3 regions of the Cytobacillus sp. FSL R7-0680 genome follow, and region 3 is predicted to be linked to each of the others. Evidence: riboswitches for the same ligand, from Rfam matches in the RefSeq annotation. Region 3 holds a riboswitch; each other region holds the start of a gene.
What was found. Region 3 has a riboswitch for lysine ahead of MKY26_RS13330 (Na+/H+ antiporter NhaC family protein). Riboswitches for the same ligand answer to the same signal wherever they lie in the genome.
Positions count from the first base shown of each region.

Region 1: it holds a riboswitch for lysine, as region 3 does, so the genes downstream of both, MKY26_RS11300 (aspartate kinase) here and MKY26_RS13330 (Na+/H+ antiporter NhaC family protein) in region 3, are expected to answer to the same signal.
Region 2: it holds a riboswitch for lysine, as region 3 does, so the genes downstream of both, MKY26_RS16775 (transporter substrate-binding domain-containing protein) here and MKY26_RS13330 (Na+/H+ antiporter NhaC family protein) in region 3, are expected to answer to the same signal.

Region 1 covers NZ_JBBPAO010000001.1:2,266,721-2,268,927, forward strand. Annotated here, with positions in the region: gene MKY26_RS11300 (aspartate kinase) at 1-921, opposite strand, end outside; lysine riboswitch at 1,076-1,256, opposite strand; gene uvrC (excinuclease ABC subunit UvrC) at 1,326-2,207, opposite strand, start outside.
Region 2 covers NZ_JBBPAO010000001.1:3,368,697-3,370,903, forward strand. Annotated here, with positions in the region: gene MKY26_RS16775 (transporter substrate-binding domain-containing protein) at 101-946, opposite strand; lysine riboswitch at 1,076-1,260, opposite strand; gene MKY26_RS16780 (methyl-accepting chemotaxis protein) at 1,391-2,207, opposite strand, start outside.
Region 3 covers NZ_JBBPAO010000001.1:2,674,178-2,676,384, reverse strand. Annotated here, with positions in the region: gene MKY26_RS13340 (DUF72 domain-containing protein) at 1-529, shown strand, start outside; gene MKY26_RS13335 (YunC family protein) at 591-893, shown strand; lysine riboswitch at 1,018-1,202, shown strand; gene MKY26_RS13330 (Na+/H+ antiporter NhaC family protein) at 1,375-2,207, shown strand, end outside.

The sequences.
Region 1 (2,207 bases), 410 kb from region 3:
AAAAGATAAGCCTGATGATTTATCATCTGTAATACTTTGTATAATAATATCAACATTTATATGTTCTTTCGCCAAGATTGAAAAGATGGATGAAAGGCTTATTAAAGGGTCTTTAATCCCTAGTACAGATACCCTTGTAATATCATCTTCAAAAGCAACCCCTCTAACAACTAAGTTCTCTTCCATTTCCGCAACCTCCTCTATAATTGTACCTTCTTCTCGTTCCATACTAGAACGTACTTCAAGCTTTACATTGTAATTTTTTGCAAACTCAACTGCTCTTGGATGTAGAACGCCTGCACCAAGATTAGCTAATTCAAGCATTTCATCGTATGAGATAGATGGAAGCTTTCTTGCATTTTTTATATAGCGTGGATCAGTTGTGAATACACCTGTTACATCGGTGTATATATCACATTTGTCCGCTTTTAATACTGCTGCAAGAGCTACGGCTGTTGTATCAGAGCCACCCCGACCTAATGTCGTTATTTGGCCAGTCTCACTTAAACCTTGAAAACCCGCTACGATAACAATTCTCCCTTTCTTTAACTCTTGTGAAACAGGTTTTGTGTCAATATCAGTGATTCTTGCGTCACCATGTACTGATTCCGTTTTAATCCCTGCTTGCCAGCCCGTATAGGAAGTTGCCTCATAACCTTTTGAATTTAGTGCAATTGTTAATAAAGAGATCGTAACTTGCTCACCTGTAGATAACAACATATCCATTTCTCTCTTACTCGGAGCGGGTGATAATTCTTTTGCCATACCAACTAATTGATCAGTCGTTTTGCCCATAGCCGACACAACAACAACGATATCATTACCATTATTTTTTTCTTCAATGACACGGTTGGCTACATTTTGAATATGATCAACCGAGCCTACGGAGGTTCCACCAAATTTTTGTACAATTAAGCCCACTTTTCTCCCCTACTTTCAAGTCATTCGTTTTTATTCCCTGCCGCCTGTATGTACAACCAACACATTTCTACCCATATTCGGCATAAAAAAAAGCAATGAGATGAAACCCATCCCATTGCTGTGTAGTCAAACGTATGAACAATCTACGTACACACAGTGAGATAGCCCTCCAAGACAGATAGTCTTGACAATCCTGCATTTATTCAATGCAGAACCAGCGAAGAAAATATTGAGTCTTTCTTCACTTCGGCGAATATTCCCTTTCAAAGTCCTTCAAACGAAGCTCAATCTTCTAAGGAACTTTTACTAATGAAACTCGCACCTCTACCTTCACTTTCAAGTTAAAAAGTGATTTGATATAAAGTTAAAAACACTATACCATATTTGTTTTTTTCAGACAATGTCTATTCATGTAACTTTTCATAAAGTTCTTGTGCAACTTTTAATGGTAAGCCAGATTCCCTAAGGTCTTCTACACTAGCTGATTTCATTTTTTTTACAGAACCAAAATCTTTTAATAACTGCTTTTTTCTTTTTTCCCCAATACCATCAATTTCATCAAGAAGTGACTGAAATGCACTCTTTCCACGAACTTGTCTATGAAATGTAATCGCAAATCGATGCACTTCATCTTGAATACGTTGTAATAAATAAAATTCCTGGCTATTTCGAGCGAGGGGAATGATCATTAATGGATTTCCATAAAGAAGTTGAGATGTTTTATGCTTATCATCTTTGACTAATCCTGCTAGTGGAATATCTAAACCGAGTTCATTCTCAAGCACATCTCGAACGACTTCAACATGTCCTTTTCCACCATCAATGATAATTAAATCAGGTAGGGGTAGCCCTTCTTTTAAAACCCGGCTATATCTCCGTCTCGTCACTTCCCTCATAGATTCATAATCATCTGGTCCTTTAACTGACTTAATCTTATATTTCCGATACTCCCTTTTTGCAGGCTTACCATCGATAAAGACAATCATTGCTGAGACAGCATCGGTACCCTGGATATTGGAGTTATCAAAAGCTTCAATGCGATAGGGTGTGTAAATTCCTAGCTCCTCACCTAAGCTTTCTATTGCATTCACCGTTCTTTTCTCATCACGTTCAATAAGCGAGAATTTTTCTTTTAAAGCAATCTTTGCATTTTTATAGGCAAGTTTCACTAGTTCTTTTTTTCTCCCTCTTTGAGGAATAAATATTTTTACATCCAAAAGCTGCTCAGCCATCGTCACATCAACAGAGTCTGGCAAGTAAATTTCCTTTGGTTTAAAATGATTAGC
Region 2 (2,207 bases), 690 kb from region 3:
ACGGAGAGGATGCGCTACCCTAGTTGTTTATTTCTCATGTCTCTCCTAACCTTCTTCTCGATATAAAACCGGCTACATCTCATGCAGCCGGCTCATTTAGTTATTCTGCCGCTGGCTGATTCTCAATAGCAGCATCCATTAATTCTTTTTGCTCTTCTTCAGAAATATCTGCAAGGATTTCATTGATTTTATCTGTTAATTCGCTACCTTTTTTCACCCCTACTGCAATGGCAGTATCTTCTTCACTTGTCTCAAATCCTTCAGTAAATTCAACCATCGCAAAGTTATCATTAGCAGCTGAAGCACTTACACCTTCCGGACGTTCAGAAACATAGCCGTCAATAATTCCAGACTCTAATGCAACACGCATAGCAGGGAAGCTCTCCATCGCTGTTTGCTGTTGTACGCCGTCAATTTGATCAATTACTGAATAATGAAATGTATTTAATTGGGCAGTAACCTTTGCCCCACTGAAGTCTTGAATGGATGTGGCATTTTCGTAATCGCCACCTTTTTTCACTACCATGACTAAATCAGATTCGTAATAGTTATCGGAAAAATCAATCGTTTCTTTTCGTTCTGCTGTTGGTGACATACCAGCAATAATAGCGTCAATTTTATCTGAACTTAATGATGGTACTAATCCATCCCATTTTGTTTTCACAATTACTAACTCTTTTCCTAAACCTTCTGCTATCTTCTTCGCAATCTCAACATCGTAACCGCCTGCAAACTCTGAATTACCTTCAATTGCTACTGCGCCATTGCTATCATCCATTTGCGTCCAGTTAAATGGCGCATAACCCGCCTCTAGTCCTACGCGAAAAACGTCTTTATCTTTTCCACCTGAACCTGTGCTTCCTTCAGCCTCATCATTTGAACCACAAGCAGCTAGAAACATACTCAGTACTATAGCCATAGCTAGTAAAGCAAATCTCTTTTTCATCTCTATTCCCCCTAATATATTTTTCTACTAATTAAACTATTCCGAATTAAGAAAAAGAATAACAAAAAAAGACCTGAGATGAACTCAGGTCCTTGTTATTCTTCCGCCTAAATCCTCTACTTTTCCCATTTTAGAGATAGTGCACCTTAATAAATCGGGTAAATTTATTAAGACAGTCCTGCAATTATTCACTGCAGACCCAACATGCTATACAAACGGGTATAGCACATTTCGGCGATATTTCCTTCTCTTTAGTCTCATCATGCCTTATCACTCTACTAAAGACTGTTAAATACCGCGCCTCTACCCCACCAGAAAAAGTGAGGTTTATTCAATTTGATATCTATTAGGCTACAATAGTTTAATAGCGTCTGTCAATATAAACTCTATGGAAAATTGGTCCTTTTTTCGCACAACCTTTTGATTAGAGCATAATTACCAATGTTAAGCTTGTTGGCTTGAAGCTAACTCTTTTAACTGTATGCTCAAACGATTAATATCCGCTACCGAATGATTTACGTTTGACACCATCTCATGTTCATCTTCTATGATAGCAACGATTTCCTCTGTAGCTGCGGCGTTCTCCTCTGATATATTTGCCATATTTTCAATCTGCTCTTGAATTTGTTCAAATTTTTCTGTGGCAGCGGAAACTTCATTGACACCTCTCACTAACTCTAAGTTGTTTTCTTGTAATGATGTTTGTATCTCGTTGAAAAAGGCAGATATCTCTGTTAGAAGTGCTTGTCCCTGCTTTACAGCACCTTCCCCTTCAAGAGAGCTTTTACGTGCTTCAAGAGACTGAGTGAAAAGAGTATTCGTCACTTCAGAGATCGCCACCGTGATTTCAGCACTTTGCTCAGCTAACTTCCTTACTTCATCTGCAACGACCGCAAACCCTCGCCCATGCTCTCCGGCTCTTGCTGATTCAATTGCTGCATTTAATGCGAGTAAATTAGTTTGATCGGCAATTTGTTTAATGCCTGCTAATAATTTATTCACTTGTTCCATACTTGAATGAACATCTGATACCGTCGATGCTGTCACACTAATCGTTGTATTTACAGTATTCATATGCGATGTAACATCGACTATCTTATTTAAACCATCTTGTACTTTCTCATTCATATTCTCCGACTTTTCTACGACACCTTCTGAAATGGCAACAGATTCTTTTGTATTTTGTAAAGACTGACTCATAGAATCATTGACAATATTTAAGCTGTTCGCTTCTTCTTGAATACTTGTAGCCATCTGTTGA
Region 3 (2,207 bases):
GATGGTCCTATTTCAATTTCCACCGTGGTTTAATTGTAAAAAGGAAAACGTGCAATATTTACGCTGGTGTAAACAGCAAATGGGAGAAATACCATGTGCTGTTGAATTTCGTCATCAGTCTTGGTATCAAGATGCGTTTATAGAAGGTACTTTAAATTTTATCAAGGAAGAGAAATGGATACATACCGTTTGTGATGAACCACAAGCAGGGGAGGGGTCTGTTCCAATTGTGATGCATACTTGCGGTAATCCAATTGTACTAGTCCGCTTGCACGGTCGTAATGTTCATGGATGGCAAAATAAAAAACAACCAAATTGGCGTGAAGTTCGCTATCTATACCGTTATAATCACCAGGAATTATTGGAGTGGGCAGAGCGATTAAAGCAATTACAAAAAGAGGCGAAGGAGGTCTATGTACTATTTAATAATAATTCTGGTGGTGACGCAGCGGATAATGCGAAGGAAATTCTAGAAATATTAGGAATTGAATATGAGGGATTAGCTCCAAAACAACTCGGTTTATTTTAACTAATGAGTACACCGAATCTCTACCTATAACATAAATTGTTAAAGGGAAGGGGGGACGGTCATGGTTGAATTAAAGCCTGTTATTTTGGATGGTCATACGTTTATGACTGTATCCGTTGAGCTGCCAAAAACTAATTTGTTAGTCGTATCAAATGATAAAGGATATATCATGTGTGGTGCATTAGACGTTGCGTTATTAAATGAAAAATTAAAAGATCGCCATGTCATTGCTGGTAGAGCAGTAGGGGTAAAAACGATTCAACAGCTAATAGATGCACCACTTGAATCAGTCACTTTTGCTGCAGAGGAATTAGGCATTAAAAAAGGGATGATCGGTAGAGAAGCGCTATTAAGAATGGTATAGGTTATAGTATCCTACTATATCTTAAAAATAATAAATTTATGAATATTTTAGGTTTTGATAGAGTTTTGCATAAATAATTATATTTTGATATAATGTATAACAATTGAATAATGCCTTATCAATCCGATGGGGTAGAGGCGCAAATCATCATTAGTAATCAATGTGAGGATGACAACAGTGAACTTTGATAAAAGGGAGATTTGCCGAAGCAAATAGGTACGTCAATATTTATTTGTTGGGGTTGCTCTTAATAGGAGTAACACTGTCATTATGGAGGTATATTAACCATAATGGGGAGCTACAGTCGTGATGGAGAATAACGTTACTTCTTGAAGGGTAATGATAGAATCTCTATCGTTACTCTTTTTTTATTATCAATTAAGGATCAAAGAAAAGTGGAGGATACCTTTCTCTGATCGTTAATTGATATGAGACGCATTCGTTCATGTCTATAGCTCCTATACTAATAGGAGGTCTTTTTATGACAGGTACATTTATTTCTGTGCTGCCACCTTTGGTAGCGATGCTTTTGGTTATACTAACAAAAAGGGTGATTCTCTCCCTTGGTTTAGGGGCGTTAACAGCAGCTATCATAATTGGAGGATATCAACCGCTAGATACGCTACAAATATTTTTCTCGTCGTTTATAGCACTTTTTATAACAGATGAAGGGTTAAATACTTGGAATATATTCATTCTATTATTCTTACTTATTCTTGGTAGCATTACTGCATTTATTTCACTATCGGGTGGTAGTCGTGCCTTTGGTGAATGGGCAATGAAGCGTGTGAAAACGAGAGTGGGTGCACAGTTATTAACCGTAGTTTTAGGTATGATTTTGTTTATAGATGATTATTTTAATGCGCTAACAGTTGGACAGGTATCTCGACCTGTTACCGATCGACAAAAAGTATCACGTGTAAAGCTTGCTTATTTAATTGATTCAACATCCGCACCTTTATGTGTTATTTCGCCTATATCAAGTTGGGGAGCATCAATTATCGCCTTAATTGGCTCGATTTTAGTGTCTCATAAAATAACTGATTATAGTGCTTTCTCTGCTTTCATGCAAATCATTCCGTTAAATTTTTATGTGTGGGCGGCAATCATAATGGTGTTTATCATTGTTGTTGGGCAAATTGACTTTGGTCCGATGAAGAAACATGAGAAACAAGCTATTGAACAAGGAATTCTATTTGATAAGAAGAAACAGTTGAAAGACGAAGTTCAAGAAGAATTACCTATTAGTACGAAAGGGACTGTTGGTCATCTTGTTTGGCCAATCATTGTTTTATTTATTGGAACAGTGAGTAT